3 regions of the Propionispora vibrioides genome follow, and region 3 is predicted to be linked to each of the others. Evidence: riboswitches for the same ligand, from Rfam matches in the RefSeq annotation. Region 3 holds a riboswitch; each other region holds the start of a gene.

Region 1 (9,900 bases), on a different contig from region 3:
CTGATGCTGAAAATAAAACTGCCTGTTGAGATTCTTGCATTCTACTTGATCAAAATCTACGACTGTTAAACGGCTAAACCCGCTCCTGACAAGCATAGCCGCACAATTAGAGCCAAGACCGCCGGCTCCGGCAATTCCAATCCGCATGGTTTTCATATATTGCAGCAATGCCGGTCCCACATAAGCGGTAAGCGCCTCATCTAACCTGTTCATCCTCCACTCCTCACAATAACTGCCAGTCTTTATATAACGGTTGGTATCCCTTCTGGTACAGCATGGCCGCCACCTGGGCCACCGTCCGCTCATCGGAAATCTCAAACTGTCCTGTTTCGTCTTTATCGGTCCGTCCGCCCACAGCGGTGCAGGAACCTGCCGACATTTTCGTCACCCCCAGGCCTACCAGATGGTCACGGAGCACAGCGCTCTCCCGCGTGGAAAGAGTCAGCCCGCCATGCGGCATAAACAACCGGTAAGCCAGTATGTACTGAACCAGGTTCTTATCGGTAACCAGCGCCTTGGGCGGATAACCGCCGGCATGGGGGCGCATACGGGGTGGTGAAATGCTGATCTCGGTTGCGGGGTACCGGGCTTGCAAATAATCGGCATGCACACCGGTCAGAAAGGCTTCCCGCCGCCATTCATTAAGCCCCAGCAGCGCACCGATATTGACCGAACGCAAGCCGGCGGCGCAGGCCCGTTCCGGTGCGTCCAAACGAAACCGGAAGTTCCGTTTGGGTCCTGCCGGATGAAGTTCTGCGTAAAGCAGGGGGGCATATACCTCCTGATAAAGCGTAACACCATCCACGCCAACTGCGGCCAACTGTTCGTATTCCTCACAAGTCAGGGCGTAGATTTCCATGCTGATGGAAGAAAAATAGTCTTTCAATACTTTCACGCAATCCGCAATATAGGTTACCGGCGATTCTTTAGTGCAATCACCCGTCAAAATAATAATGTGCTTCAAGCCGGTCCGGGCAATGGCTTCGGCCTCTGTCGCCACCTCGTTCAACGAAAGCTTTTTCCGGTGCAAAATATTCTTCGTATTAAATCCACAGTATAAGCACTGATTGGTACAATAATTGGACAAGTACAGCGGCGTATACAAAAGCATGGTTTTGCCAAAATGCTGGATGGTCAGCCTGCTGGCTTTTTGCGCCATGCTTTCCAAAAATCCTTCCGCCTGGGGCGACAACAGGGTGAGATAATCCAGGACCTGCAACCGCTCCTTATGCAGCACCTGCTCCACATCGGCTGCCGTGAGCCGCGAAAAATATCCGTCAAAATCAAAGCAGTCATACCGTTTCAGTTCCCCATAAAAACTCATAGGCTCCCCTCCTGAACAAAGCTTGGGCTAAATGATGCTAATCAAACTACTCCTGTAAAAACCCGGTCAGCGGCGAAGAAGCGGCCCCTTCACGGCGGATAGCGCCAGGTCGGGCCAAATACCCCTTACGACCCGCTTCCACGGCCTGCCTGAACGCACTGCCCATCAAAACAGGCTCTCCGGCGGTGGCAATGGCAGTATTAACAAGAACGGCAGCCGCTCCCAGTTCCATGGCCTCGGCTGCTTCCGAGGGACGCCCCAGTCCGGCATCGACAATCACAGGCACCGGTATCTCTTCGATCAAAATCCTGATTAGTTCCTTCGTCTTTAAGCCGCGGTTGCTGCCGATAGGTGCTCCTAAAGGCATTACTGCCGCCGCCCCGGCCTCAACCATCCGTTTGGCGGCCGCTAAATCGGGCGACATGTAGGGCAGGACGATAAAGCCCTCAGCCGCTAAAGTCTCTATCGCCTTGATGGTTTCATAATTGTCCGGCAGCAAATACCGGTTATCGGCAATCACTTCCACCTTGATCCAGTTTCCATAGCCGGCGGCCTGCGCCAGACGGGCAATGCGAACAGCCTCGGCGGCATTTCTCGCACCGGAAGTATTGGGCATGATGATACAGTCCTGAGGAATATAGGACGCCACATTTTCTTCCGGATATTGCAGATCGATCCGCCGTAAGGCGACAGTCACCACCTGCGCACCGCAGGCAGCGACCACCTCAGGAATAACAGCATTGGCTGAAAACTTTCCTGTTCCCAAAAATAACCGGCTTTGTAATGATTGTCCGCTGATTTCCAATACATCCTTCATCGGTCAGCCTCCCCCCACAAAAGTAATAATTTCCATTTTGTCATTTTCCTGCATAATTAGCGACGGCCAGCCATCTGCTGCGACAATGGCCCCATTGAATTCAATAACAATCGTGGCCGGATTCAACTGATGGCTTTCTATAAAGTCACTGATCGTCATTGGCACAGTAAGAACAAGCGGTTTTCCATTAACTGTAATCTTCAACCTATTCACCTCCCGGAATGATGTGCAAACTGCCCCGGACAGAATATGTTGCCGACAACGCAGGCAGGCATAAACAAAAAACGCGCTACCGGAACGATAGCGCGTCATGCATAACCAATTCATACACTTCCTACGCGGGCATTATCCCGATCAGGTTTAGAGGTAAGGTGCTTACTAGTCCACTCTCAGCCCATAACATGAGCTCCCTCGGCAATTTTATGAAATTATAATTTGATTGTAACCCCTTCGCCCCCTGCCGTCAATAACGGGACCAAAATAATTGTGCCAAAATATAATTAAATATGGTATTCAACTTCCAGCGTCTGCCGGGACGGCAGGAAACGGACTTCCCGGAACTTGCCGAAGGAAAGCCACTTATTCACCACAGCACCGGACGGACCGCTTGCAGCGGCGTATTCCTGCCGAAATAAGGCCAGATCTTCGGCCGACGCTACCCGAACATAAAAGCCCTGCGGATTGAGGACAGGCACCCCGCTATAGGTATATTCCGCCAACGACACCAGCGTCTGCAGCTTGGCATTGCGCACCTTAGCGGCCAAGCCGCCGCTGGCATCCACCAAATCAAAGTCCTGCGGATATTCATAGCTGTCTCCTGTAATCGGCAGCACATCGCCCACATGGAAGTTATGGGCTTTACGCGGCAAACGTTCCAGCCGGTTTTCCGAGAGAATATAATAGTATTCATCAAAGCAGCCGACGATCAATTCCTTATCCTGTTTTACCAATGAGCTTCCTGCCTTAAGGCCCTCCACCAAACCGGATACAATTCCGCCGCCGCATATCTCGTAGCCGTCAACCAGCACAAACCGCCCGGTGACCGGATTGTTCCGGAATTCGTCAAAACAGATTTCCCGCTTCGTCCGGATAATCACTTCCGCCACATCGTTGGTATTCACCTGACCGGCGTCTCCCGTAGCTGCCAGCGTTGTAGCATCAACTACTTTGGTAATGGAATATATCTCGCACTCCACCTCCTGGGTGACTAGCTTCAGCTTATATTCCTGTCCTTTTTGCAAAGGCCTTTTGCCCATCCAGAAAATATTGGCCTTAAAAGTATTGGCAATAAGCGGAATATCCTCCTTATGAACAATCATTTCACCGCGCTGGTTAAAAAACTCATCTTCCACAGTGATCCCTACCGACATGCCGGCCTGGGAATGCTTGGTCTTATCCCGCTCCGCCCAGTACTCGATGGTTTTGATCCGGGTCGTTTTACGGCCGGGAACGACAACGATTTCATCGCCTTCCCGCAAGGTTCCCGCTTCAATCCGCCCGGCAATGATGCGCCGGTGATCAAACTTGTAAACATCCTGTATGGGGAACCGCAGCGCTTTGTCTTCCAGTCCGCGATCCTTTTCAAACAAATCCAGGGCAGTCAACAGTGGCTCCCCCTTGTACCAGGGCATTTTTTCCGAATGCAGCGTAATATTCTCACCCCAAAACGCCGATACGGGAATGTATTTCAAGGGATATACCTGAAGGTTACCCAAAAATTCATGCATTTCCTTTTTTATCTGATTATAAATGGCTTCCGAATAGCCGATCAAGTCCATTTTATTGATCAGCACATATACTTTCTGAATGCCCAGCAGGGACAGAATATAGCCATGACGCTTTGATTGCTCCTGAATGCCTTCATTAGCGTCTACAATCAGCAAGGCCGCTTCAGCGTTGGCTGCGCCGGAAATCATATTCTTTAAGAATTCCTTATGCCCCGGTGCATCAATAATGACATAATCCCGCTGTTCGGTATGAAATTGCAATTGCGTGGTATCTATGGTAATGCCCTGCTTTTGCTCTTCTTCAAAGGCATCCAGCAAATAGGCGTATTCAAAGGGCTTCCCCTTTTCCTGAGAAATCCGCTTCACCCGTTCAATCGCGCCTTCAGGCAGAGATTTGGTATCATACAGCAACCGGCCAATGACGGTTGATTTTCCATGATCGACATGTCCCACTACGACGATGTTCAATGATTCTCTGGCAACTACCATCGTTTTCTCTCCTTTACATATAACCGTCTTTGCGCAGCTTCTGCATGGCGTAGGAATCTTCCTGATCCTGCGCCCGACCAGCCCGCTCGCTCACCGTAGTGTGCTTCAGTTCTTCAATAATTTGCGCCACCGTCACTGCCTGGGAATCAATCTGTCCGGTACAGGGAGCACAGCCCAAACTGCGGTAGCGCTTGCCGTTTCTGGCAAAATACAAATCGACCAACGGGATATTCTCCCGTTCAATATAGGCCCAAATATCAATTTCATTCCAGTGGAGAATCGGATGCACCCGGATATGATTTCCTTTGGGGAAATCGGTTTTAAACTGATCCCATAATTCGGGAGCCTGGTTGGTATAATCCCATTCCGAATCCTTATTTCGTTCGCTGAACACTCTTTCTTTGGACCGGGACCCTTCTTCATCCCGGCGAATGCCCAGAATCAGCCCTTCAAAGCCATACTGGGTCACAACCTGCTGCAGTCCGTCAGTTTTTAAAGCCTTGCAGCAAACCAGCCGTCCTTTATCCGGCCCCATACCAGCCCGCAGCGCCTCCTCGTTCGTGTGCACAATCAAATCCAACTGATATTCTTTGGCTATCCGGTCACGATAGGCAATCATCTCCGGTATTTTATAGGTTGTATCTACGTGAATAAACGGGAAAGGCGAATGACCAAAAAAAGCTTTTTTCGCCAGCCACAATAACACGGTCGAATCTTTGCCGATGGACCACAACATGCCCAATTTGCCAAACTTTTTATAGGCTTCCCGCAAAATATAAATGCTCTGTGCCTCTAAACTATCCAAATGATCCATAACTGCCTCCTTAATACGCATTTGCCTTATGTTTATCAATGGTGATCACCGTTTCCGTACCATCCGGGCCTACCATAACCCAATGGAGATAATTCTTTTCCCGTCTGGTGTAAAGGTAACCGCCGCGGCCGCCGATATCCGCCCCCAAGTAAAATTGAATGGCGGCAACCGGACATTCCTTGACGCAGGAAGTACAGCCCCAGCAATCCTGAGGATAGCGGATTTCGCTTTTCCCTTGTTCATCAGCATACAGCAAGCTGCCCGGACACACCTGACGGCAACCGCCGCAGCCGATACAGTTATCTTTATTGATCCGTATGCTCATAGATCTCATCCTTCTCGACAATATTCCGCAGCACAATGCGCACTTTGCCTGCTTCCTGGCGGGAATTCACATATTTCAGCCAGTGTTCGTCATCCTGGCAGGGATAATCGGCGTTTTCCTGAAAAGCGCGCCAGCGTGTCTCCTGCCGTGCCGCCAAATGAGCAATCAGTGTTTTGCATACATACAGACGGTCAAGCAGTTCATAGATATGCATTAGTTGATGCATATCGCCGGCACTGAGCTGCCTGGCCAGGACCAGCAGCTCTTCCATACGACCTTGGGCCACCTGCAGTTTTTTTCGGTTATATACGTATCCCACCGTGATCCCGCCGGCATATTCATCCATGGTTTTCTGCATGGCTTCTTCCAGTTGTTCCGTTTGATATAAGCCGACCGATTGAGTTAAGAAAGCAAGAATTTTTTCCTGTTCTCCGTCAATCTCCGCCAGATCGGCGACAGGGGACGGTTTGTCCTGAATATCCTCCAGGACGGCTAAAGCGGCGATTTCGGCTTCCGCCAGACAACCTGTCACATATTTTTGCGGACTGCCGCCGGCCACATCGCCGGCAGCGTACAATCCCGGCAGCGTTGTCCGGCGCCGCGTATCCACCCAATAACCGCTGCCAGTGTGTCCACCGACAATATAAGGCTCCGTCCCCTCAATCTCCACATGCTCCACGGCCGGCCCCCGGCCGCTCTCCTGCCAGCGCAGCGTTTGCGAAGGCGCCATATTTAAATAAGCTTTATACAACTCCTGCTCCTGTTCGGCAGTAATACCCGCCGTTTTCAGATAGCAGGGACCCCGGCCCTGTTGATTTTCCTGCACGGTCGAATACAGCCTGAGCGATGTGTTGGGAACGCCGTACTGCTTTTCATATTCCTCACCCCGGCTGTTGATTTGCGGCGCCCAAACGCCTTGGGCAATTGTCCCGGTGGGTGCAATGGTATCTTTACAGCGCAGCGCAATAAAGCGCATCTCAAAGGTGGTCATCTCCGCGCCCTTGCGAATCCCCATCGCGTAGCCGGCTCCCGTATTAAACGGAGAGTACCACATCTTGTGGCGGGAAAAACCGGGATTATTGGGTCTGTATAACCCGGCAGCGCCGCCGGTGGTACAGATGACTGCCTTGGCGTAAACAGCATAGAAAACAGGCTCGGTAATCGAAAACCCGTACGCTCCGGTGACCACACCATTGTCCACGATATAATCGGTTACACAAAACTGGTTTAAAACAGTAACGCCAGGCGATGCCGCCACGGCCTCGGCCAGCAGCACCTTGATATTTTCGCCGTTGATCTTAATGTTGCGGTTGCCGCGGGCCATATATTTTCCGTCCCGGTCTTTCAGAATGACCAGGCCCAGTTTCTCCAGCTTTGCCGTAACAGCGTTGAGCCGCTTGGACATGGAGTATACCAGGTCCTCCCTGATGACTTTAGCCGCATCCTGCCTGACATAGGCAAGATAACTTTCCGGACTTTGTCCTTCCACAATATAAGCATTCAGGGCATTGACGCCGGCCGCCAGACAGCCGCTGCGCTTAATATGGGCCTTTTCGGCAATCAGCACGTTGACATCCGACCGCTCGGCCATGGTCAATGCGGCAAAACAACCTGCCGTCCCGCCGCCAACGATCAGCACATCGGTATGCAACACCTTGGTTTCCAATTTCATGAGTTTGTTCCTTTCTATTTGCGATCATTAAGCCCTGTTTAGTCCCCATCTTTGACGGACATTGTTTTCCAAGCGGCCGAAAATCAGTTTGTCGACGGCAACGCCTAAAATAATAATGACCAGCATAACCGCCATTACCTGGCTGATATCGGCCAAATCCCGTCCAACCATCAACACCTGGCCCAGTCCCTTGGTAGCCGACATCATCTCACCAGCCATCAGTGCCCGCCAGGCGAATGACCAGCCTTGTTTCAAACCGGAAATCAGACTGGGCAGACTGGCCGGAATAGTTACATACCTGTAGATGGTAAATCCCTTGGCGCCCATGGTTTTAGCGGCTCTCAAATAGAGCGGGTTGATGTTCTTCATGCCTGATTCGATAGACATGGCAACAGCAAAGGTAGAACCTATGGCTATGACAAAAATAATGGCGCTTTCGTTAAGTCCATACCACAAAATAGCAAACGGCAACCAGCAAATACTTGGCAGCGTTTGCATACCTAAAATAAGAGGGCTAAGATTCTCATCCAGATACTTAAACCGGACCACCAGCAGACCGATTACAATTCCCAGCGCCATGGACAGCAAATAGCCGATAAAAATGCGCTTGGCGCTGGCCAGCACGGCAATCCCCAGGCTATTGTCGTCAATCAGGCCGGCCAGCGTTTTCAGAACATCCACCGGCGAAGGGAAAATATAAGGTTTCCAAACGTGTAATATATCTACGCCCAGCTTATAAGCCGATTCCCATATTGCTATCAGAATCAGGTAAAATAGTATCTTTTTTAATATTCCAATCACTGTCGAATTCAGCTTTGGCAACCTTCTCCACCTCCTCTTTGAGTTCCCGGAGAATATCTGTCACAAAGTAGGAAACATCCAGACTTTCCGGCAGCCGCGGCCGGGCCAGCTGAATGTGGAATTCTTTTTTTACCCGGCCCGGATTAGCCGACATGACCACTACCCGGTCGGCGAGCACTACAGCTTCTTCCACATTATGCGTAACAAACAGAATGGTTTTTTTCGTCTCCCACCAGATACGCTGCAGTTCGGCCTGCAGAATATTCTTGGTCTGGCTGTCCAGAGCGGCAAAGGGTTCATCCATTAACAGCACTTTCGAGTCGAGCGTTAAGGCCCTGGCCAGGGCTACCCGCTGCTTCATACCGCCTGATAATTCATGGACAAAACAATCCTGAAACCTGGTGAGGTGCACCATTTTCAAATATTTGACCGCCGTTTCGCGCCGTACCTGCTTCGGCACACCGGCCAGTTTCATCCCGAATTCCACATTGTCAATGACCCGCAGCCAGGGGAACAGTGCCGCTTCCTGAAACATGACGGCCCGGTCGGGACCGGCACCCTGGATTTCCTTATCCTGCAACAGCACGTTTCCCGCCGTTGCCGCTTCCAGCCCGGCGATAATATTAAGCAAGGTCGATTTACCGCAGCCTGACGGTCCCAACAGGCAGATAAACTCGCCTTCTTTGAACTCCAGATTAATATCGTCTAACGTATGAACGGTCTTATGATCCGTAACAAACTGTTTGCTGATATGGTTAATGACAACACTCACTGTTTCACCTCTTCCCACTGTCTTAGAAGGAACCACTGATTTATTCACACTGCACAGCCTGGCAGACTCATTAAGTCAGCGGTCCCCCTGGTGATTATTCCTCTACTGTCGGCAGCCCTTTTTCTTTTAACACTTTATTCAGGATGGTAAAGTTAAACAAATTTTTCAAATCCGGTTCTTCCTTGACAAAACCGGCCGCCGCGGAAAGTTTGCTAAACCCGACGACCGACTCTTTCTGAGGATCGTAGGTTACGGTTAAGCGCTTAAACGAATCGGCCAACAGGTCTTTGCCCAGCGGTTTCTGCGTAATCGCTTTAATCTGGTCATTCAGCGTTTCCTGGGCCTGAGCCGGATTTTCATTAATATACGACGTCAATTCCACATGGGTCCGCAGGAACTTTTCCACCAAATCAGGATGTTCCTTGATGAAGGAAGTCCTGGCAATGACTACGGCCGTAGTATACTTGCCATTTCGCCAAACTTGTTTTTCATCCAGCACCAGATTGGCCTTTACTTCTTTAATCAGGCGGGTGCCCCAGGGTTCAGGCACCAGTGCCGCATCAACTGCGCCCTGATCCAGCAGCGTTTTAATATCCGGATTGTCGGCTTGACGAATCTCAACTGTTCCGCCTTTGGTGGTGTCCTGCAAGCCATTTTCCAAAAGAATATTGCGCAAAGATAAGTCCTGGGTATTACCAAATTGCGGCACCGCAATTTTTTTGCCGCTAAGCTCTTTTAAATCTTTAATAATCAGTCCGCTGCGTGAAACCAGCACGGAACCGGCATCTGTTGCTCCGGCGATAATTTGCAAATCTCCCTTGGATTTAACATAGCCGGTAATGGCAGGTCCTGGTCCGATATAACCGATATCCACTTCACCGGCAAATAAGGCTTCAATCTCCGAAGGGCCGGCATTAAATATTTTCCATTCCACCTGATTGCCTTCACCCAAGGCTTTCTCAAAACGGCCCTCGCCTTTGCCAACCAGCCCCTGTGAATGGGTGATATTAGGAAATAAAGCAATCCGGACTTTAACATTCTTGCTTTCTGAGGCTTGCTGCGAGGAGCAGCCTGCCAAACCAAGCACCATGCCGGCTAAGACTCCCGCGATGATTCCCACTTTTGCAAACTTCATGTTTTATCCTCCCTCGTATAATAA
Region 2 (9,900 bases), on a different contig from region 3:
GGAAGACGCCATGAAGTGCATGTATTTAGGGGCCCATGCCGTTGTGGTGGGAAGTGCGATTACCAGACCGCATCTGATTGCCAAAAGGTTTGTGGATTTGTTGAACGGATATCAGACAAACTGGCGTGATGCCGAACGCAGCAAGCATTAAGCGATGGCTGCCCGCCGTAGGGTAGTACTGTAATTGACAGCTTAGATAAAAGGAGATGAAAAAATGGTTATGTCCCAAATAGATGGGATTCAAAATGTAGAGGTCAGCAAGAAAATCCCATCGGAAAAATCTCCCTTGGAGCAATTGGCAATTATGGAGCGGTACACAAAGGCACATAAGGACTCGTTGGGCTTAGCAAAGGAAATGAGAGAGGTTGCTTGCCTGAGAACCATCTATCCGGCGCTTTTCCGGGAGCTGGAGGAAACCGACACCCTGATTGGGCGGCTGGATTTTTTGCCCATAGGCTTTGGCTGTGTCACCTCGGTAGGCGGTGTGGGTCATTACTGTGTGTTTAACAAGCTGCGGGAATTTAAGAATCAGTTTCAGGACGAAAGGATAAAAGCACGGGTCGATGCGTTGTACCGGTATTGGATGGAGCATGATACCAAGGCTTTATACTGCAGGGATGTTTTAACGGAAGCCACGATCGGCCGGTTTGTGGATGTTGATTTTCCGTTGATTGCTACAGCGAGACTTAGCGGCATGATGCTGGACTATCCCAAACTGCTGGACTTAGGGATTGGCGGGCTAAGGCGGCTGCTTCAAACTCATCAGACAAATGACCGGAATAATCTTTTTTATCAGGCCGCTCTGCAGGTGTTAGATTTATTCGTAGATTGTGCCGGTTATTTGCAAACCATGGTGTTGCGGCATATGGAAAAGGCCAATAAAAATAGAAAAAAAGAATTGCAGGTTATTTTTGACAGCCTGGAAAAAATCAAGCAGGATAAACCGGAAACCTTTCACCAGGCCCTGCAGCTATTTTGGCTGTATGCGCTGTTGGCTGGGGTTATCAATTATGGCAGACTTGACGATTACTTCGGTCCCTTTCTTGTCCGTGATTTAACTAATCATAGAATCACGGAAGAAGAAGCCAAGCAGCATGTAAAGACATTGTGGACGCTGATTGAAAACAGGCGAACTACGGTTAATGGCCGGATTATTGTGGGTGGCAAGGGCCGGCAGCACCCGAAGGAAGCCGATGTATTTGCCAGGCTTGCTCTGCAGGTGACCGGCGAGTGCCGGTATGTGGAGCCTCAGTTTACGCTGCGCCTGTCGAAGGACACGCCGGAGGACATCTTTGATCAGGCGCTGGATTTGCTGGGCCAGGGCGTGACCTATCCGACGCTGTACAATGATCAGGTCAATATTCCTGCCGTTATGTACGCCATGAACGTCGATGAGCAGACGGCGGAACAATATGTTCCCTTTGGCTGCGGGGAGTTTGTCATACAAGGGCAAAGTACCGGCACACCCAATACCTGCATCAACCTGTTGAAATTATTAACGATCGTGTTAAATGAGGGCGTTGATCCGATGGATAATATAAGAAAGTCGGGACCGGTTCAAATCGGACCGGTGGAAACCTTCCAGAGTTTTGCGGAGCTATATGGCAAGTTTCTGGAGCTATTGGATTATTATTTTGACCTGTCGATGAGGGCCCAACTATACTCCTATAAAGTTATGAACGAGCAAGCGGCATTTTTGTTTACCAGCCTGTTAATGGATGATTGTATTGCCCGGGGTAAAGCTCTTTTGGACGGTGGAATCCGTTATTTGGGCGGGACCAATGAGACCTATGGCAATATCAATACATCGGACGCGTTATATGCCATAAAGCAATTGGTGTTTGATAAGCAGAAATATACCTTGAAACAGTTGCAGACAGCCGCACTGGCTAATTTTGCAGGGTATGAGGCAATCAGGCTGGATTTGCTCCGCTGTGAAAAATACGGCAACGACCTGGAGGCTGCAGATTCTCTGGCCAATGAATTTTATGAGTATGTTGCCCAGGGAATCAGGGACCGGGGCATACAGGCCGGCATGGCCTATTACCTGATCGTTATCAGTAACAATCAGCTCAACACGGAATGGGGGAGAAAAACCGCCGCTTCTTTAGACGGCAGACTGAGTGGCATGTTTATGAATCCGGCCAACAATCCGCAGGGCGGCGCTGATCGGTCCGGTCCCACGGCACTGTTAAACTCACTGACTAAGTTTAAGGCGAAATATCACGGGGGAGCAGTGCAAAATATTAAATTTTCCCCCGTCTTGTTCAATCAGAATCGGGAAAAAATCAAAGCGTTATTCAAAACCTATTTCCGTAAAGGGGGCTGCCAGTTGATGGTCACGGTCGTCGACAAAGGAGTACTGGAAGACGCGGTTATTCACCCGGAACGGTATCCTCATCTGATTGTAAGGGTCAGCGGTTTCAGCGCGGTTTTTGTTAATCTGGAGTCTGATGTACAGCAGGAATTGCTGAGCCGCCATCTATATGCGTAGGCCGGAGGAGGAAGCGAAGCTAGTGGTAAGCGTTCTGGAGATCGAACGTTTTGCCCTCCATGACGGGCCGGGGATCAGAACGGTGGTTTTTCTACAAGGATGTCCGCTGTTTTGCCCCTGGTGTGCCAATCCGGAGTCACAAGGTAGCAGCAAACAGCTCATGTATAATGAAAGAAAATGTGTCAGATGCCACATCTGTATAAAGCAGTGTTCACAGCAGGCAATTCATTTAAATGAGCACAATCGTCTGGTGTTTGACAGAAGCCTTTGCGGCAATTGCCGCTTGTGCGGCGAGCTTTGCCCGCAGCAAGCGATACATTTTCCCGGTGTGAACATGGAAATTGCGGCGGTGCTCGCGACAGTGGAGAAGGACCGGGCTTACTATGAAGATTCACAGGGCGGAGTTATCCTTTCCGGCGGGGAACCCTTTACCCGGTATGACGGCTTTTTGACTCTGCTCAAGGCACTCAAGGCCGGGCGGCTGCATGTGGCGGTAGAAACAACAGGCCAGACTGGCTTGACAAAGCTGATGGAAGCTGAGCCCTATATCGACCTGTTTCTTTTTGATATAAAACACGTAAACGATGAAATATTAAAAGCGACCACCGGAGCCGAGCTGGGTGTCATTCTTAACAATCTAGCTTATCTTGCCAAAAAGAACCCGCAAAAAATTATCATTAGAACACCGGTAATTCCAGGCTTTAATTATGAGGTGGCCGTGTTGGAGGGGATATTTGACCTGGCTGTCCGATATCGGATTAAGGAAGTGCATCTGCTGCCTTATCATACACTGGGCAGGAATAAGTATGAACAGCTTGGCAGAGTATATGCATATAGCCTGGCTACTGTAAATATGCTGGCCCCAAGCGAGTTGGCGCCGTATGTAGCCAGTGGAGCCGCCAAGGGGCTGCGTGTGATGATCGGTGGTTGATGATGCGCAGGCCTCTTGTTGGACTTACTGACGGAAGCCTGACGTTAGCTGTGGTGTGATGAAGGCGGCAGTCCGCTTTGCCGTTTTTGTAAAAACCGCTTGACATGGAGTTCACTCCAGGTGCTAAACTAGGGTTTAAAAGAGTAAGACAATGCCTGAACTAGGCTATCCTTTTTCCGGCATTTTAGTTAGGTCGTGTCTTCAAATGATCGGAACGTCCGCTGACAGCGCCCTTTGTGCCATACTTCGTTGAAATTCCCGGGAATAAAGTTCAGTATTCCTGCGAAATTTTGTCTTGTCTGTCACGAAAGTCACGCATCACTGATCAGTTCGCTAATTGTTTGAAGACACTCCCTAATCATTCCATAACAACATGGAGGGGTACGACATGGAAGCGAAAAAATTAGGCTTTGGCTTTATGCGATTGCCGCTGATTAAGCAGGATGATCCGACCAGTGTTGATTTCACGGAGTTGAATCAGATGGTCGATCTGTTTCTGGAGAGAGGCTTTACTTATTTTGATACTGCCTATATGTATCATTCCGGCAAGAGCGAAATCGCCTTGCGCGAAGCCTTGATCAAGCGCCATCCGCGCGACCGGTTTACGGTGGCCAGCAAATTGCCGACGATGTTTCTCAAAGTCGAGGAAGATCAAGAGCGCATTTTCAATGAGCAATTAGAAAAATGCGGTGTTGATTACTTCGATTATTATTTGATTCACAATCTGGGCGTAACCAATTACGAAACAGCCAAACGATTGGATAGCTTCGGTTTTGTGCAGCAAAAGAAGCGGGAAGGCAAGGCCAGAAAAGTCGGGTTTTCCTATCATGACAATGCTGCTTTGCTTGACGAAATTCTGACGGCCCATCCGGAAGTGGACTTTGTGCAGCTGCAGATTAATTACCTGGATTGGGATAATGACAGTATCCAGTCCAGGAAGTGCTACGAAGTGGCGCGCAAACACAATAAACCGATTATTGTGATGGAGCCTGTCAAAGGCGGGGCGCTGGCTAAGGTGGCGGAAAAAGCGGAAGCGCTGTTTAAGGGGTACCGGCCGGACTTATCGGTGCCGTCCTGGGCGGTACGGTATGCTGCCAGTCTGGACGGGGTTATGATGGTACTGAGCGGGATGTCCGATAAGGAGCAACTGTTGGACAATACGGAGTACATGAGCGACTTTCAGCCGCTTAGCCAGGCAGAGCAGGCTATTATCGAACAGGCGGTTACGATTATTAATGAGGCGATTGCCATTCCCTGCACCGCCTGCCAGTACTGTGTGGATGAATGTCCGAAAAATATAGCGATTCCCAAGTATTTTGCGCTGTACAATACGGAACAGCAAGCGGTGAGTAAGGGCTTTTCCCTGCAGCAGCTCTACTACAATAACTACACCAAAATCCATGGCAAGGCTTCGGAATGTATTGCCTGCAGGCAATGTGAGCGCCATTGCCCGCAGCATATTGAAATTACCAAGTGCCTGGAGGATGTGGCCCGGGTCTTTGAAGCATAACTTTCATTTTTCTCGGCGGGAGAGTAACCTCTAACGTTCATCCGACATAGGATACAGTAGATTCTGTATTAAGCTATGAGGAGGTTATAATCATGCGTTGGGGTGGAAATGGTGGCTTTGGACCAGGAGGTAGCTGGTTTATTATCATTATTATTATTTTGTTGTTGTTTTGCTGCATCGGTAACGATAATGACACGTCGACCTGTTGATTTTTCCATAAATAGATAGGTTGTGTCTTTACATGTTGTAGCATGAGGAAACTCACCTTACCAATCCGGAAGGTGAGTTTCTTTTTATTTCATTCTTCTTTGCCGGGAATTGCCGGATTGCCGCGAACCGGTTTACTTGACCGGCGGACTGCCGCCAGAGCGTGCCGTATGACTTCATCCACTTGATGTTTGTTTAAGCCAAAAGGACGAACCATTGACTTGACTTCGTTGCGGAACTTTTGCTCATTAAAATCAATTACCAACAGGACCACCCCTTATTGTGTCTTTACTTTATTATACGGATGAGCCGGCGGGAAGGTGAACTGTAAAATTTCTTTATGTTACCTGGTAGTCTGTAATCCCTAATTCTTAGTGTTCTTACGAGATCTTTCCGCCCTGCTTAGTTGCCGTCGGCTTGCGTATTCCCGATATGCGCACCTCCTTCGTCTTGCAGGACGAAAAATCTCTCGCAATTCATTCTATAGGTTTAGAGTTTACAGATCTCTAGTGCTCCATAAACCTTGTAAACAGAAATTGCTGACGGTCAAAATTTCGTCAGCCGGCGTGGTCGTCAGTCGACATATAGGCGTCTTGGCTGACAAAAACTTTGCCTCGCCGTAGCTTCCAGTTTCAAAGTTGGCGGAGCAGTAAAAATGAACTTTTGTGCAAAATGGCAGGGGATTTCTTCCAACATGGCGAACTATTTCCGGTATTAGTTTCAGGAGGGAGAACGAATTTTGCATACTTTCTTAGAACGTGTCAACAGTCCGCAAGATATTAAGAAGCTGACTTTTGCCGAACTTACTTTGCTGGCGGGAGAAATCCGCAGCCTGATTATTGAAACGGTAGCCCGGTCAGGCGGCCATCTGGCTCCCAATCTGGGGGTGGTGGAGCTTACCCTGGCTTTGCATAAAGTGTTTGACAGCCCACAGGATAAAATGATCTGGGATGTGGGTCACCAGTCTTATGTCCATAAAATATTGACGGGGCGGGGCGGTGCCTTGCATGAGTTGCGGCAAATGGGCGGTATCAGCGGCTTCCCGAAGCGCAGTGAAAGCGAACATGACGCGTTTGCCACCGGCCACGCCAGTACGTCCATCTCGGCGGCTGTCGGCATGGCGGTGGCGCGGGATATGTCGGGACAGGACAATCACGTGTTGGCGGTAATCGGCGACGGGTCGTTGACTGGCGGGGAAGCTTATGAAGCTTTGAATCACGCCGGGCATATCGGCACCAAACTGATTGTGGTACTGAATGACAATGAGATGTCCATTGCCAGGAATGTAGGCGCCATGTCCGGCTATCTTGCCAAAATACGGACGGCTCCCGGTTATGCGAAGGTCAAACAAGATCTTGAACATTTGCTGCGGCGTATTCCCTCGATCGGTGACCGGATGGTTCAGACGGCGGAGCGGCTGAAAGACAGTGTGCGGCATTTCTTTATTCCGGGGATGCTGTTTGAAGAGTTGGGTTTTACCTATCTCGGTCCGATCGACGGACACGATCTGGCCGACCTGACCGGACTGTTGGAAAAAGCAAAGCAAATGAGCGGCCCCGTTGTCCTCCATGTGCTGACCCGCAAAGGAAAAGGATATGCTCCAGCCGAACGAAATGCCGATATCTTTCATGGGGTAGGACCTTTTCATGCGGCAACCGGCGAGATTATCAAAAAGGACGGACCACCCACCTATACCCGGGTATTTGGTGACACCTTGCTGACCCTGGCGGAAGCCGATAAAAATATAGCCGCCATTACGGCAGCTATGCCGGAAGGAACGGGGCTAAAAGCTTTTGCCGGCCGTTTCCCGGCCCGTTTTTTTGATGTAGGTATTGCCGAACCTCATGCGGTGACCATGGCGGCGGCGATGGCCTGTGAGGGGAAGAAACCGGTCATTGCGCTTTATTCCACCTTTGGCCAGCGGGCTTATGATCAGGTGCTGCACGATGTCTGTCTGCAGGAGCTGCCGGTGGTGCTGGCTCTTGACCGGGCCGGTCTGGTAGGGGAAGACGGTCCGACGCATCACGGTGTGTTTGATTATTCCTATCTCCGGCATATACCCAATCTGATCTGCATGGCTCCGAAGGACGAGGGGGAACTGCGGCATATGCTGTATACGGCGCTGCAGGGAAATCGGCCGGTAGCCCTGCGCTACCCGCGAGGCAGCGGGATCGGGATCGGGGTCGATTTGAGTGAACCGCTGCAGGTTTTGCCTGTCGGGCAGGCCGAAGTATTACGGCTGGGGCGGGATGTTAACTTGGTTGCTATCGGCTCCATGGTAAACCCATGCCAACAAGCTGCCGCGCAATTGCAGGAACAGGGTATTGACGCCGGGGTAGTCAATGCCCGCTTTGTTAAACCGCTGGACCGGTCAGTTATTCACCTGTTAGCGGAAACCGGTCCGTTGATTACGGTGGAGGAAAATGTGCTGGCTGGCGGCTTTGGATCTGCCGTTCTGGAATGTCTTAGCGACCAGGGGCTGGCGGGTAGCCGTGTGCTGCGCCTGGGGCTGCCGGATGAGTTTATTGAGCATGGCGCTCATGCCCTGCTGCTAAAAAAGTATGGTCTCGACGCCAACGGCATTGCCAGGCAGACAGCAGGGTTTTTGCGGAAGCTCTTTCCGGAATAAATTGACCTTTTGATAAATCTGTGATACGCTGATACCAATTACATACCTGTCACAGGGGGCTGGGAAGGCCGGCTGAGATATAGACCCGATATGTCTATGACCTGTAACCTGATCTGGATAATGCCAGCGGAGGGATGACGGATAGAAGGGCCTGTTTTTAACCGTTAGCATCCGTGAGGATGCTTTTTTTATTGACCGGGCTGATGGTAATTGAAAGCAGTTTTTTTATCCCGTAGGGATGTAATACTGAACTTCCACTAAAAGCTTGGGGTCTTTGCAGTCTTTCTAATCTTTTAATGGGAGCCAGGATAAGAAAATCAATGGTTGTTAGGAAAGGAACGAACTAAGATGCAGGAAAATAACCGGACGGTACGGGGAAGTCATTTTTTATTTTTATGGTTTGGTGCGGCGGTATCAATCGCTGAGATTATGACAGGCGGTCTATTGGCGCCGCTGGGATTTAAGCAGGGACTGCTGGCGGTGCTCCTCGGTCATCTGGCCGGAACAACGCTGCTGGCCTTGGGCGGCTACATTGGTGCCCGCGAGGGAATTCCAGCCTTGTTTTCTACGCGAATTTCTTTTGGGGTATATGGCTCTTATCTTTTTTCTGCTTTAAATATTTTGCAACTGGTGGGTTGGACGGCAGTCATGATCATTTCGGCTGCCCGTTCAGCCAATGATGTGACCAGGCTGCTGTGGGGCTGGGACCAGCTGCAAGTATGGAGTCTTTTTATTGGCGCGCTGGTAGCTCTATGGATTGCGCTGGGCCGCGAAGGAGGCTGGAAAAAACTGAATATGGCTGCCGTGGTATTGCTGCTGGGCGTAACGGTGATGTTGAGCCAGGTCGTCTTTCATGATACCGGCGCTCTGACCAAAGAGGCGGTTGGCGGCATATCTTTTGGCGGGGCGTTGGAGTTGAGCGTGGTTATGCCGTTATCCTGGCTGCCGCTGATCGCCGACTACACCCGTTTTGCCCGAAACCGCCAGGGTGCCGTGTGGGGCAGTTGGGCCGGCTATTTTGTTGGCAGCTGCTGGATGTATATTATCGGCCTGGGAGCGGCACTGGTGAGCGGTAGTGCCGATCCGTCGGCCATGATGCTGGCCGCTGGTCTGGGCTTTGGCGCCCTGGGCATTATTGTGCTGGCCACTGTGACGACTACATTTATGGATGCCTATTCTGCCGGAGTCAGTTTTGCCAATCTGGTGCCGGCCTGGAATGAAAAATGGATGGCGTTAGTACTGACGGCAATCGGTACGGCACTGGCGCTTGCGGTGGATATGGAACTTTATCAGGACTTTTTGCTGGCTATTGGCTCAGTTTTTGCACCGCTATTTGCTGTTCTGTTCAGCGATTATTTCTGGCACGGCCGCCGGCAGGTGACAGCAGGTCTCTTGGTTGACTGGCCGGCGTTGGCCGTTTGGGGCATTGGGGTTTGGCTGTATTATCAAATGCTGGAGGTTGATTTTATCGCCGGCGCGACCATACCGGTCATGGTTATCACAGCCATATTGCTTAAGCTGGTGCGCCAGGTGGGAGGACAGCAAAAACAGGCCGGCATATAGCCGGCCTGTTTGGAGGAAGCGCTGTTTTTTAATAGAGTCCGAATTTTTGCGACAGCCAATAACTGGCCGGCTCCTCAATCCAGCCCATGCTGTTGTCAGTAATTTCGGCGACAAACAGTCGATCTTCGTGAGCAAGGTAACGACCGATGGCCTCGAAAATCTGGTTGGCGTCATAGAGGCTGTCCAGCAGCCACACGGACGGTAGGGCCGGTATGGCATCGCCCAAGGCGCGGAGTGCGGCGGTAAGACGGTCATAATCAGGCTGCTTGGAGCCAATGGCAAAGGTAATTGTGTAGATCATCACTGTATCCTTTCTGTTATATCCTATACAATTCGCCGACACCGTAAGGAATCCTTTCCGATTGATTCTTAAGAAAAAAACAGCAAAATAGCTCTAAGCTAAACGGAATTCAAAGAAAAAAGGGGTATACTAAAAACATCTCGGAGATACCGGGACAAATAAAGAGATGTTTTCTCCCTGATTTCATTTCTTTATTTTTTCGACCCCGCAGCCCCGGCCGGCTGCGGGGTTATTCCATTTAGGTTAGAATTTTTGGGCAATCTGT
Region 3 (9,900 bases):
GGGCCTGTTGCCCGCGATTTGGAGACCATAAGGCAGCAAGGGTGCAGTATAACCGTCGCGGAAATTGATCAGGATGTGATGGGCATCGGCGTTCCCGTCTATGACGCCTATGGGCGGATTATGGCCAGCCTGACCATTGCCGGGCCGGTGGAACGCATGCAAAAGCAAGACCTGGCGGCGCTGGCGCAGACCGTCCGGCAGGCAGCCGGACAAATTTCGGGACGTCTCCAGCACCAGGAGACGAGTGCTGCATCCGGTGGAAAAGTGTAGTATGGCATCGAGAATTTTTGCCGTCAGGCGAGGCGGAGAAGGCGCGCCTATCGGCCATAGGTAAGCCGACGACAACGAAGACTGACGGCAAAAAGGCCGGTGATCTGCTACAGATTTTCGCCGGATGCAGCACTAGGCAGTAAATGCAGATAAAGGAGAAGATTTGGCTATGAAATATGATTTTGATACCGTAATTGACAGGACCAATAATTTTGCCGCTAAATATGATGAAATAGGCTTAAAATTCGGCCGGGAGGATTTGGTCCCCCTGTGGGTGGCCGATATGGACTTTCGCACGGCCGAACCTATTATCGAAGCCATCCGGCAGCGGGCTGAGCAAGGTATATTCGGCTATACGTCACGGCCTAAGTCCTACTTTGCGGCAGTCAGCGAGTGGCTTAGCCGGCGCCATGGCTGGTCGGCCGATCCAAGTCTGATGCTACATAGCCCCGGTGTGGTTCCTTCGTTAAGTATGATGATTCAACATTTTACCGAGCCGGGAGATAAGATCATTATTCAGTCGCCGGTATACTATCCGTTCTTTGACGTGGTGCGCAGCCATGGCCGGCAGCTATTGGAGAATCCCCTGAAAAATGTGAATGGCCGGTATGAGATGGATTATGATCACTTGGCAGAACTTGCAGCCCAGGGTGCGAAATATCTGCTTTTGTGCAGTCCCCACAATCCGGTGGGGCGTGTCTGGCACAAGGACGAGCTGGTCCGGCTGGGCCAGCTCTGCCTGCGCCACGGCGTTACCGTGATTGCCGATGAAATCCACTCTGATCTGGTCTATTCCGCACATAAGCATATCCCCTTTGCCAGTATCTCGGAAGAATTCCGGCAGAATACCATTACCTGTATTGCGCCAAGCAAAACCTTTAATCTGGCCGGGTTGCAGGCTTCCATTGTCATTTTCCCCAACCGCGAATACAAAGCCCGGTTTGATGCGATTTTAGGAAACCTGGATATCCGCCGCAACAATTGCTTTAGTCTGGTGGCGGTGGAAGCGGCCTATCGTCAGGGCGAGGAGTGGCTGGAGCAGGTCAATGCCTATATAAAGGACAATTTTGCCTATATCGGTGATTTCTGCCGGACCCATATTCCCGAAATTAAGCCTAATGAGCCGGAAGGAACGTACCTGGTCTGGCTGGATTGTCGTGAACTGGGCTTGAACCGTACCGAACTGCACGATTTTATGCTGAACGAGGCCAAGCTGGCTCTGGACGACGGCTTCTGGTTCAGTGAACAGGCTGACGGCTATATGCGCCTCAACGCCGCCTGCCCGCGCAGTATTCTGACCAAGGCGCTGACCCAGCTTAAACAGGCAATTGCCGCACGCCGGGACAAGGACTGAGTCCTTCCCGGCCGGTGGCCAAAGGAATTTTACTTTTTTCCTCCCCTCATGGTGTGGTATAATTACTTATGGATAGTAATTATTTGCAATTGGAGGTCAGAGCCATGAGTCAGGAACTATGGAAAGAAGTGGAGCAATTGCAAGAAAAATTGCATGATACTATCAGCAAAAAAGGCGTAGGATCACCGGAAGCCATCCGGGTTATGCAAGCGTTCCGGGAAAAAATGGACGAATATAAACGATGTACGAAGAAACCGCTAGAGCCATAGGGCTCTTTTTTCTTACCGTGCTAATCCTTGTCGTTGCCGGGACAAAAAGAAAGAGAACAGGAGACTGCCAGTATGAACCATGTGATACGATTGCCACAATTGGACTGCCTATTCCCCGGCCCGGCACCGGAACGGGAGGTCCTGCTGGCAGCCGGCGGCCGGGCGCCGCAGCCGGTCTGGCTGAAAGAGGCCGCTGCCGGCCGCGCCGTCTGGTGCGTCGACCACGGCATTGACTGCTGCCAACGCAGCCGGATTGTCCCTGAACGGGTGATTGGTGACGGCGACAGCGCCAGCGGGGCCGGCTGGGCCTGGGGCCGGCAACTGGGAGTGCCGATGGAGGAATATCCGGCCGAAAAAAATCTTACCGACCTGCAGCTTGCCCTGCAAACCGCCAGCACGGTATACCGCCAGGCAGCTGTGGTGGTTACCGGCGTCTGGGGCGGACGGTTTGATCATGCCTTTAGCAATATCTATTCACTGACAGGCTGCGCCGCCTTGGGCCTTTCCCGCTGTCTGGCCGCCGACCAGACGGAGGTACTCCTCCTGTTGCAAGGCGAAGACGCGGTCCGGCTTACCTGGCGCGCTGCGCCTGAGGTTATATCTCTTCTGCCTTTGTCCGGCACCTGCAGCGGCGTGAGTATCCAGGGCGTCCACTGGCCGCTGGACAGGGTGGAACTGCTGAGCACCCTGCCTTATGCCGTCAGCAACCGCCCGGCCGCGGCCGAGGTCAGCGTGGCCCTGGCCAGCGGCAGTCTGGGGGTCTACCTGTGCTGGCAGAGCGCTCATGTAGCGGCGGACAGTTGACAGGACAGATGGCGCGCTATAGAATAATAACCATAAAAAGAGCATAACACTGTGCTAGGGGTGCCAGGTGCGGAGCACTAGGCTGAGAAATGATCTAATCATTAACCCTTCACCTGATCTGGGTCATGCCAGCGTAGGGAAGCGAAACGTTTTTTAACCGCATTCCTCGGGAATGCGGTTTTTTGCATAGCTGATATGATTACATAGGAGATGAGAAAGATGGAAGAGACAACCTGGTTGAGCGCTATCTGGCTGCTTTCCGAAAACCCGGCCAGTCTATTTGCCCTGATCGGAATGGTAGCGCTGCTGGTAGCGTTTGCTTATATCAAAAAAATCACCATTCATACCCGGCTGCTGGTTCATATCGGTCTGGCGCTGGCTCTGACGGTGGTGCTGCACACCTTCCGGCTGTATCATATGCCTCAGGGCGGCAGTGTCACCTTGGGAGCCATGCTGCCGCTCCTGTTGCTGTCCTTCCGTTACGGGCCGGTAGTGGGTTATCTGGCGGGTTTTGTTTACGGGCTGCTTAACCTGCTGCAGGACCCTTATATTTTGCATCCCGTCCAGGTGCTGTTTGATTATCCCCTGCCGTACATGGCCATGGGCTTGGCCGGCTTTTTCCGGGACCGGCCGTTTTTAGGTGCGACGGTTGCCGTAGTCGGCCGGTTTATCTGTCATTTTATATCGGGCGTTGTTTTTTTCGCCAGCTATGCGCCGGAGGGGATGTCTCCCTATTGGTATTCCCTGGTGTTTAACGGCAGCTACCTGCTGCCGGAGCTAGTCATTTGCCTGGTTATTCTTAAAGTACTGCCGGTTGGCAGAGTGCTGCGGACCATCCCAAAATAACCGGCCTTTTCCAGTGCCTGTTTTTCATATTTTTGTGGCGGCGGGGCAAACTAACAGCGTAATTCAATCGGGAAGGAGTAGCGCTATGAAAAAGAGAAGACCTGCTTACGCGCCCAATGAACGGGGCTATTTTGAACCGGTTCGCCGCAAGGTGTATTCGTCGAAACATGTCCGGATCTTTCCCGACCCGATTGCCGACGATATTGTGGCCAACAATATTTCCAATGTAGAATTTGACTATACCTATGACCGGGGAGAGCTGATCTGACAGCTCTCCCTTTTGTTTTACCTTGATCAGTAGCTGGCCCGAGACTAACATGGTCGACCGGCAATGCCGGAGAAAAAAGAAAAAGCGCCCGACCGGGCGCTTAAATCAGAAGGCAAAATTGCCGTTTTTAAAAACAGGAACTTGCTGTCCCTGCCGGGTGGTGCCGATGATTTCCAGATCGGCGGTGCCGAGCATAAAATCCTCGTGGACCAGTGAATCGTTCACGCCTTTTTGCGCCAGTTCTTCCGGCGTGTAGTTCTCGCTGTTGGCGAGGCAGACCGGATAGGCCTTGCCGAAGGCTAAATGGCAGGAGGCGTTTTCATCGAATAGAGTGTTGTAAAACAGAATGTTGGCATTGGAGATAGGAGAGTCGAAGGGTACCAGTGCCACTTCGCCCAGATAGCTGGCTCCTTCGTCAGTTTCCAACAGATGTTTCAGGCTTTCGTAGCCTGTTTTGGCTGTGAAATCGACAATTTTGCCGTCGGTGAAGGTCAGCGTGAAGCCGTCGATCAGATTGCCGTTGTAGTTAAGCGGCTTGGAACTGACGACCTTGCCATTGACGCCTGTCCGTTGAGGCAGGGTGAAGACTTCCTCGGTCGGCATGTTGGCGATGAATTCCCGGCCGGCCGGCGTGTGCTCAGAGCCGCCCAGCCAGATATGGCCTTCCGGCAGCTCGACGGTCAGGTCGGTACCCAGCGAATTTTTATAATGAAGCGTTTTAAAGTTGTGGCTGTTTAGGAAATCCAGCCGCTGTTGCAGGTTTTGCTTGTGGCTGTTCCAGGCGGCCACCGGATCGGGAGTATCCACCCGCACGACCTGGCAGATCAGTTCCCAGAGTCTGGCGATGGCCGCTTCCTCCGACAGGTCCGGGAATACCTTCCTGGCCCAGGCCGCGGTGGGAACGGACACGACGCACCAGGTGTTCTGATTACTCATCAGACGCTCCCGGTATTCGCGCAGCGCTGTGCTGCCGGCCTTCTGGGCCTTGGCGATGCGCCCCGGTTCAATGTCCTTCAGCAGTTCGGGATCGGAGGCGGCAATGCTGACGAAAGCGGCCCCCTGCCGCACGTAGGTCATGTACAGCTCTTTTTGCCAGTCGGGATATTCGCTGAATACTTCTTCCGGCGCATGGGTATAGCGGATTTTGGTGAATAATTCATCGCGCCAGACGATGACCACATCCCGGGCCCCTTCCTTATAGGCGGTTTCCGCCAGAGCCCGGCTAAAGGGCGCGCTTTCAATCGGGGAATTGATAACCAGCGTCTGGTTTTTCTCTAAGTTAATACCGGTTTTTACAATCAAACGGGCATATTTTTCAAGTAATTGCGTATTCATGGACAGTCTCCCTTCCTATGGTTTACAAACTAGGATATGCAGCGCCAGCCGGCGGCGTGTCGAATCAAATTGATTGGCCGGCAGTTAGCTTTTGGTGGCGGCCGCTTCTTCGCGCAGCGCCCGTTTTAACAGTTTGCCCGTCGGAGTCTTCGGCAGGGCGTCAACCAGGACAATGTCGCGGGGCTGCTTATACGGTGCCAGCCGGGCCTGCAGAAATTCCTTAACGGCCCGTTTGTTAAAGGACGCCCCTTCCCGCATGACCAGATAGGCGCGAATGGCCTGGCCCCGCAGGCTGTCGGGTACGCCGATGACGGCCGCCTCCACCACGCCGGGATAGGTGTAGAGCAGTTCTTCGATTTCGCGGGGATAGACATTTTCGCCGCTGCTGATAATCATGTCTTTCAGGCGATCGACAATGAAAAAGTAGCCATCTTCATCCCGGTAGGCAATATCACCGGTGTGAAGCCAGCCGTCCCGCAGTGACTGGGCCGTCTGTTCCGGCAGATTCCAATAGCCTTGCATGACAATAGGGCCTCGTACAACCAGTTCGCCGATTTCCCCTGTGCCCAACTGTTGGCCGTTCTCGTTTACAATGGCGACAGTAATGCCCGGCAGGGCTTTGCCGATGGAGCCGTATTTTCTCTTTTCCGGCAGGTTGAAGGTGACCACCGGTGAGGCTTCCGACAGACCGTAGCCTTCGATGATCGGCGTGCCGTAAATGCTTTCAAACTGTTTGGCCATTTCCACCGGCAGCGAGGCACCGCCGGATACGAAGATGCGGACGGTACGCAAGGCGTCGGGTTGGGCCAGGCGGGACAGCAGGTTGTACATCGGCGGGACGCCGTACATGACAGTAACCCGGTGCTCCTTGATGACCGCTGCCGTTTCCTTAGGGGCGAAGGTTTCCAGTACGGTAATGCCGGCCCCGAGCCAAAGCGCGTTTAAAATGGCGCAGGTCCAGGCAAAGCAATGATACATGGGCAGCACACAGAGGACATTGTCCCGGCGTTCTACCGGCAGCATATGGCTGAACGCCTGGGCGTCGACGACCAGGTTTTCGTGAGTAAGGACCGCTCCCTTGGGATGGCCGGTGGTGCCGGAGGTATAGATAATCACGCAGGGTTGCTGCGCGTCAAACTCGGCCGGCAGTGGTGGCGCCGGTGGATAGGTTTCCTGGCTTAGCGTCTGTTTAATCACGGCAAAGGTAAGCTGGCTCAGTTCCTGGCGTCCGTATTTTGCCAGTTCCCCGGCCAGGTCGAGCGGTGCCGCCGTCACCAGATGGTGGATGGCGGCGTCGTGAAGGATATAGGCTGTTTCCCGGGCGGTCAGCTGAAAATTAATAGGAACGACGATGGCGCCCAGGCTGGTCAGCGCCAGGTAGGTACAAACAAATTCAATGGAATTCTTGGCGAACAGTCCGACATGGTCGCCGGTCTTGATGCCGCAAGCAAAAAAATAATCCCGGTAGTGGTCAACCTCTTGTGCCAGTTCCCCGTAGGTCATCTGCCGGGGATAATAAAAAACGGGGTCGTTCTTTGTTCCTTGCCCGATTAATTCATGAACAAGCAATACTACTCCTCCCTCCGGGGCTGTCAAGTTGATATTTTCTATCCGCATTGTAGCGCAAAACGGGCAGGGTGTCTATGCAGTTTTTGACAATCAGCGGCGAAAACCACGATTTCTTTTTACTAGCTTTTAAAGCTTGCCCGGTTTTTATGCGCAAAAAATCCTCATGCCGACAGACGAAACTGTCCGGCATGAGGATTGGTTTACTACAGCTTGAACCTAAGAATGCACTGTTTCAACTCTTCCGTCATGTCCGATACGATGCTCAGGGAGGAAAGAATTTCTTCCATGCTGGCGCTCTGCTCCTCGATGGCGGCGGCAACTTCGCTGCTGCCGTCGGCAGAGCTTTTGGCGATCTGCAGGATATTCTGGCTGGTTTCTTCTACCTGGGCAATGTCTTTGGCGATATCTTCGATTTCCCGGTTGATATTTTTAACCTGGGTGTCGGCGTTTTCACTGGTGGTCACAATGTTATGGAAGGAAAGGATGGCTTCTTCGGCCAGATGCAGGCCCTCCTTCACTTCCTCGACGCCGGTGGTCATGCTGGTGGCAACCGATTGGGAACGGGTCTGAATGTCCTGCAGCATTCTGGTAATGTCCTTGGCTGCTTCTGCCGTATTGGACGAGAGCTTCCTGATTTCATCGGCCACCACGGTAAAGCCCCGGCCATATTCCCCGGCTCTGGCGGCTTCAATGGAAGCGTTGAGTGACAGCAGGTTGGTCTGGGAAGCCAGGCTGGTGATGCTGTCAAGAACCTGCCGGATATCCTGGGAGCGGGCCTGCAAATGGTCGGTGATTTCTTTGGCGTCGATAATCTTGTGCTGGATGACGTCCATCTGGCTTAGCAGAGAGCTCATCTTTTCCTTGCCGGCGCTGGCCGCTTCAGCGGCTTGACCGGTGGCCGCCGTGACGGAGCCGGCGTTTTCTGCAATGGTTTTGTTCCGTTCGTAGAGCTGGGTAATGATGTCGGCAGCCTGCTCCGAAGCCTGAAACTGCCGGCCCGTTCCGTCCGATACTTGCTGAATGGAGGATGCGATCTGTTCAATAGCCCGGGAGTTCTGCTGCATAGCTGTTTTCAGGGTACCCACCGACTGGGCTACCTGTGTGCTGGTGCCGTTGATCTTACCGATCAGTTCCCGCAGTGTTTCCGACATTTGATTGAAGGCTTCGGCTAACAGGGCAAGATCGTCCCGGGATTTTACCCTGATTTTTTCGGTTTGCAGGTTGCCGCCGGCAATCTGTTGGGCATAGCGGGCCATTTGACTGAGATGATTGGCGATCTGGTTGGAAAACCGTCCGGCGCCGGCCGTGCTGGCTGCGGCCACCAGAAGAAGCAGGGCCACACCGACCAGGCCGGTCAGCCGGGCTTCCCGGTCCAGTTTTTCTTTCATGGTTTTGTCATGGCTTAGCTCGGTAGCGATAAACTCATCGATGCCTGTTTTGAGAAAATTGGTCGCTTTGACCAGTTCTTCCTTTGCGGCAATAGCCTGGCTCAGCTGCCCCGCTTCCGTAAAGCTGATCAACGCGGTCAGCCGCTCGCTGTAATTTGCGGCCAGCGCTTTTACCGACCCGAGCTTGGACTGGCTTTCCTGGTCGCTCACCGTTGTTTCGAGATAAGCCAGATGCTGTGTTATTTCGTCCATCTGGGCGGCAATGGCTTCCCGGTCTTCCTGCTTTCTCAGGGTGAGAAACTGGGTGGCGTTGTCTTCGGTCGCTTTGGCCTTATTGTAGATCTCATTGCTTTCAATGGTAATCTGGATCATGGTGTTCAGCTTGTCCATGGATGAGAATAACAGATAAAAAGTAAATAGACTGATGGCGCTTATGATGGCGGAAACCGTAATCAGACCGGCAATAAACTTGGTTTTTAGCGAACGATTGCCAAGTCTGTCCATGAACGGCTGAGCCCTTTTTAGCCTGGTTTGGCCCATAAGATAAGTCACCTCCTGAAAATAGTTTATAAACAATTTAATAAAGTTATAATTCGCTGAAAGTTCTAAATATTCCTGCGTAAAAAAGAAAAAATTTCCAGCTTATTAAATAGAAGAACTGACCGGGAAACTGTCCGTAAAGGGCAAAATCTGTGGTATAATGGAAAAGAATAGGAGCGAAGGATATGCATTGGCTGGAGGCGGTTAGGGAGTATCGTCCCTATAACGAACAGGAAGCAAAGGATAAAGAGCTTTTTTTGCACTATGCGACCCGGTTTGACGATATTTTGACCAGGGATAACGAGTTGGTTCATGTCACGGCTTCGGCCTGCGTGGTCAATCCGGCCCGGGATAAAATGCTGATGGTGCATCACAATATATATAAGTCCTGGTCCTGGGCAGGCGGGCATGCCGATGGCGAGAGTGACCTCTTACAGGTCGCCTGCCGGGAAGTACAGGAAGAGACCGGTGTCAAAGTGATACGCCCGGTTATTCCCGGCGTGTTTTCCCTCGATCTGCTGCCGGTGCTGGGTCACTACCGGCGGGGGCGCTATGTGGCCCCTCATCTTCACCTGTCGCTGGCCTATCTGCTGGAAGCGGCGGAAGATCAGGCACTGGTCGTGAAGCAGGATGAAAATAGCGCGGTCCGCTGGATACCGCTGCCCGAGCTTGGCAGTTGTACCGAGGAGCCGCATATGAAAAAGGTCTATACAAAACTGATGGAGAAGGTGAAAGCCCTGGCCGACGGTTAGGCCGGGCACTTGCTTATCGGTAAATCCGGGTAGATACATGGTCCGGTTTTTGAAACGGTATAGACGCTATACCGGGGTGTGGTACAGGCGTTAAGGTTGCCCGCACGGGTTCCTTATCTTCTGTGGCACACCCTTTTCCGTTGCCGGATAATATAAAGTATGTTTATTTAAGGAGGAGAAAATGGCGAGAATACAACGCCTGGCAGGGCTTTTGCTGCTGCTGCTCTGCCTGCAGGGGAGTTTTTCCCCGGTGCAGGCGGCAGGGCTGCAGGATACAGATATCGACTATATTGGCGAATGGGAAGTGCAGGCAGGTTCGGACGGGGGCACGCTGCTGCTTTCGGACAGTCCTGAAATGGTGTCGCAGGACGGCATTCTTTATCAGGATAAAGTGGATGGAACGGTGCGGCTTTTTTACTATCATGTCAACGCGGCGCCAACAGCCAAACGGCTGGATGTCATCCTTGAAAATGACGGACCCGAACCGGCTCATATCAAGGTACAG

Evidence for each region. Region 3 has a riboswitch for thiamine pyrophosphate ahead of thiT (energy-coupled thiamine transporter ThiT). Riboswitches for the same ligand answer to the same signal wherever they lie in the genome.
Region 1: it holds a riboswitch for thiamine pyrophosphate, as region 3 does, so the genes downstream of both, thiS (sulfur carrier protein ThiS) here and thiT (energy-coupled thiamine transporter ThiT) in region 3, are expected to answer to the same signal.
Region 2: it holds a riboswitch for thiamine pyrophosphate, as region 3 does, so the genes downstream of both, cytX (putative hydroxymethylpyrimidine transporter CytX) here and thiT (energy-coupled thiamine transporter ThiT) in region 3, are expected to answer to the same signal.

Annotation. Positions count from the first base shown of each region.
Region 1 is NZ_FODY01000035.1:287-10,186, reverse strand. Features, by position in the region: gene thiF (sulfur carrier protein ThiS adenylyltransferase ThiF) at 1-213, opposite strand, end outside; gene thiH (2-iminoacetate synthase ThiH) at 224-1,324, opposite strand; gene BMW43_RS19195 (thiazole synthase) at 1,371-2,141, opposite strand; gene thiS (sulfur carrier protein ThiS) at 2,145-2,345, opposite strand; TPP riboswitch at 2,455-2,564, opposite strand; gene BMW43_RS19185 (sulfate adenylyltransferase subunit 1) at 2,642-4,357, opposite strand; gene cysD (sulfate adenylyltransferase subunit CysD) at 4,371-5,171, opposite strand; gene BMW43_RS19175 (4Fe-4S dicluster domain-containing protein) at 5,182-5,496, opposite strand; gene BMW43_RS19170 (adenylyl-sulfate reductase subunit alpha) at 5,477-7,168, opposite strand; gene BMW43_RS19165 (ABC transporter permease) at 7,196-7,990, opposite strand; gene BMW43_RS19160 (ABC transporter ATP-binding protein) at 7,902-8,741, opposite strand; gene BMW43_RS19155 (aliphatic sulfonate ABC transporter substrate-binding protein) at 8,836-9,876, opposite strand.
Region 2 is NZ_FODY01000005.1:48,506-58,405, reverse strand. Features, by position in the region: gene BMW43_RS05895 (N-acetylmannosamine-6-phosphate 2-epimerase) at 1-151, shown strand, start outside; gene BMW43_RS05890 (pyruvate formate lyase family protein) at 215-2,494, shown strand; gene BMW43_RS05885 (glycyl-radical enzyme activating protein) at 2,517-3,425, shown strand; gene BMW43_RS05880 (aldo/keto reductase) at 3,814-4,935, shown strand; gene BMW43_RS21035 (hypothetical protein) at 5,234-5,407, opposite strand; gene dxs (1-deoxy-D-xylulose-5-phosphate synthase) at 5,882-7,771, shown strand; TPP riboswitch at 7,814-7,923, shown strand; gene cytX (putative hydroxymethylpyrimidine transporter CytX) at 8,120-9,334, shown strand; gene BMW43_RS05865 (hypothetical protein) at 9,363-9,635, opposite strand.
Region 3 is NZ_FODY01000017.1:78,978-88,877, forward strand. Features, by position in the region: gene BMW43_RS13610 (IclR family transcriptional regulator) at 1-270, shown strand, start outside; gene BMW43_RS13615 (MalY/PatB family protein) at 440-1,624, shown strand; gene BMW43_RS21190 (hypothetical protein) at 1,729-1,893, shown strand; gene BMW43_RS13620 (thiamine diphosphokinase) at 1,966-2,697, shown strand; TPP riboswitch at 2,744-2,854, shown strand; gene thiT (energy-coupled thiamine transporter ThiT) at 2,917-3,543, shown strand; gene BMW43_RS13630 (hypothetical protein) at 3,629-3,811, shown strand; gene BMW43_RS13635 (aminopeptidase) at 3,917-5,146, opposite strand; gene BMW43_RS13640 (class I adenylate-forming enzyme family protein) at 5,231-6,715, opposite strand; gene BMW43_RS13645 (methyl-accepting chemotaxis protein) at 6,919-8,643, opposite strand; gene BMW43_RS13650 (NUDIX hydrolase) at 8,829-9,395, shown strand; gene BMW43_RS13655 (hypothetical protein) at 9,577-9,900, shown strand, end outside.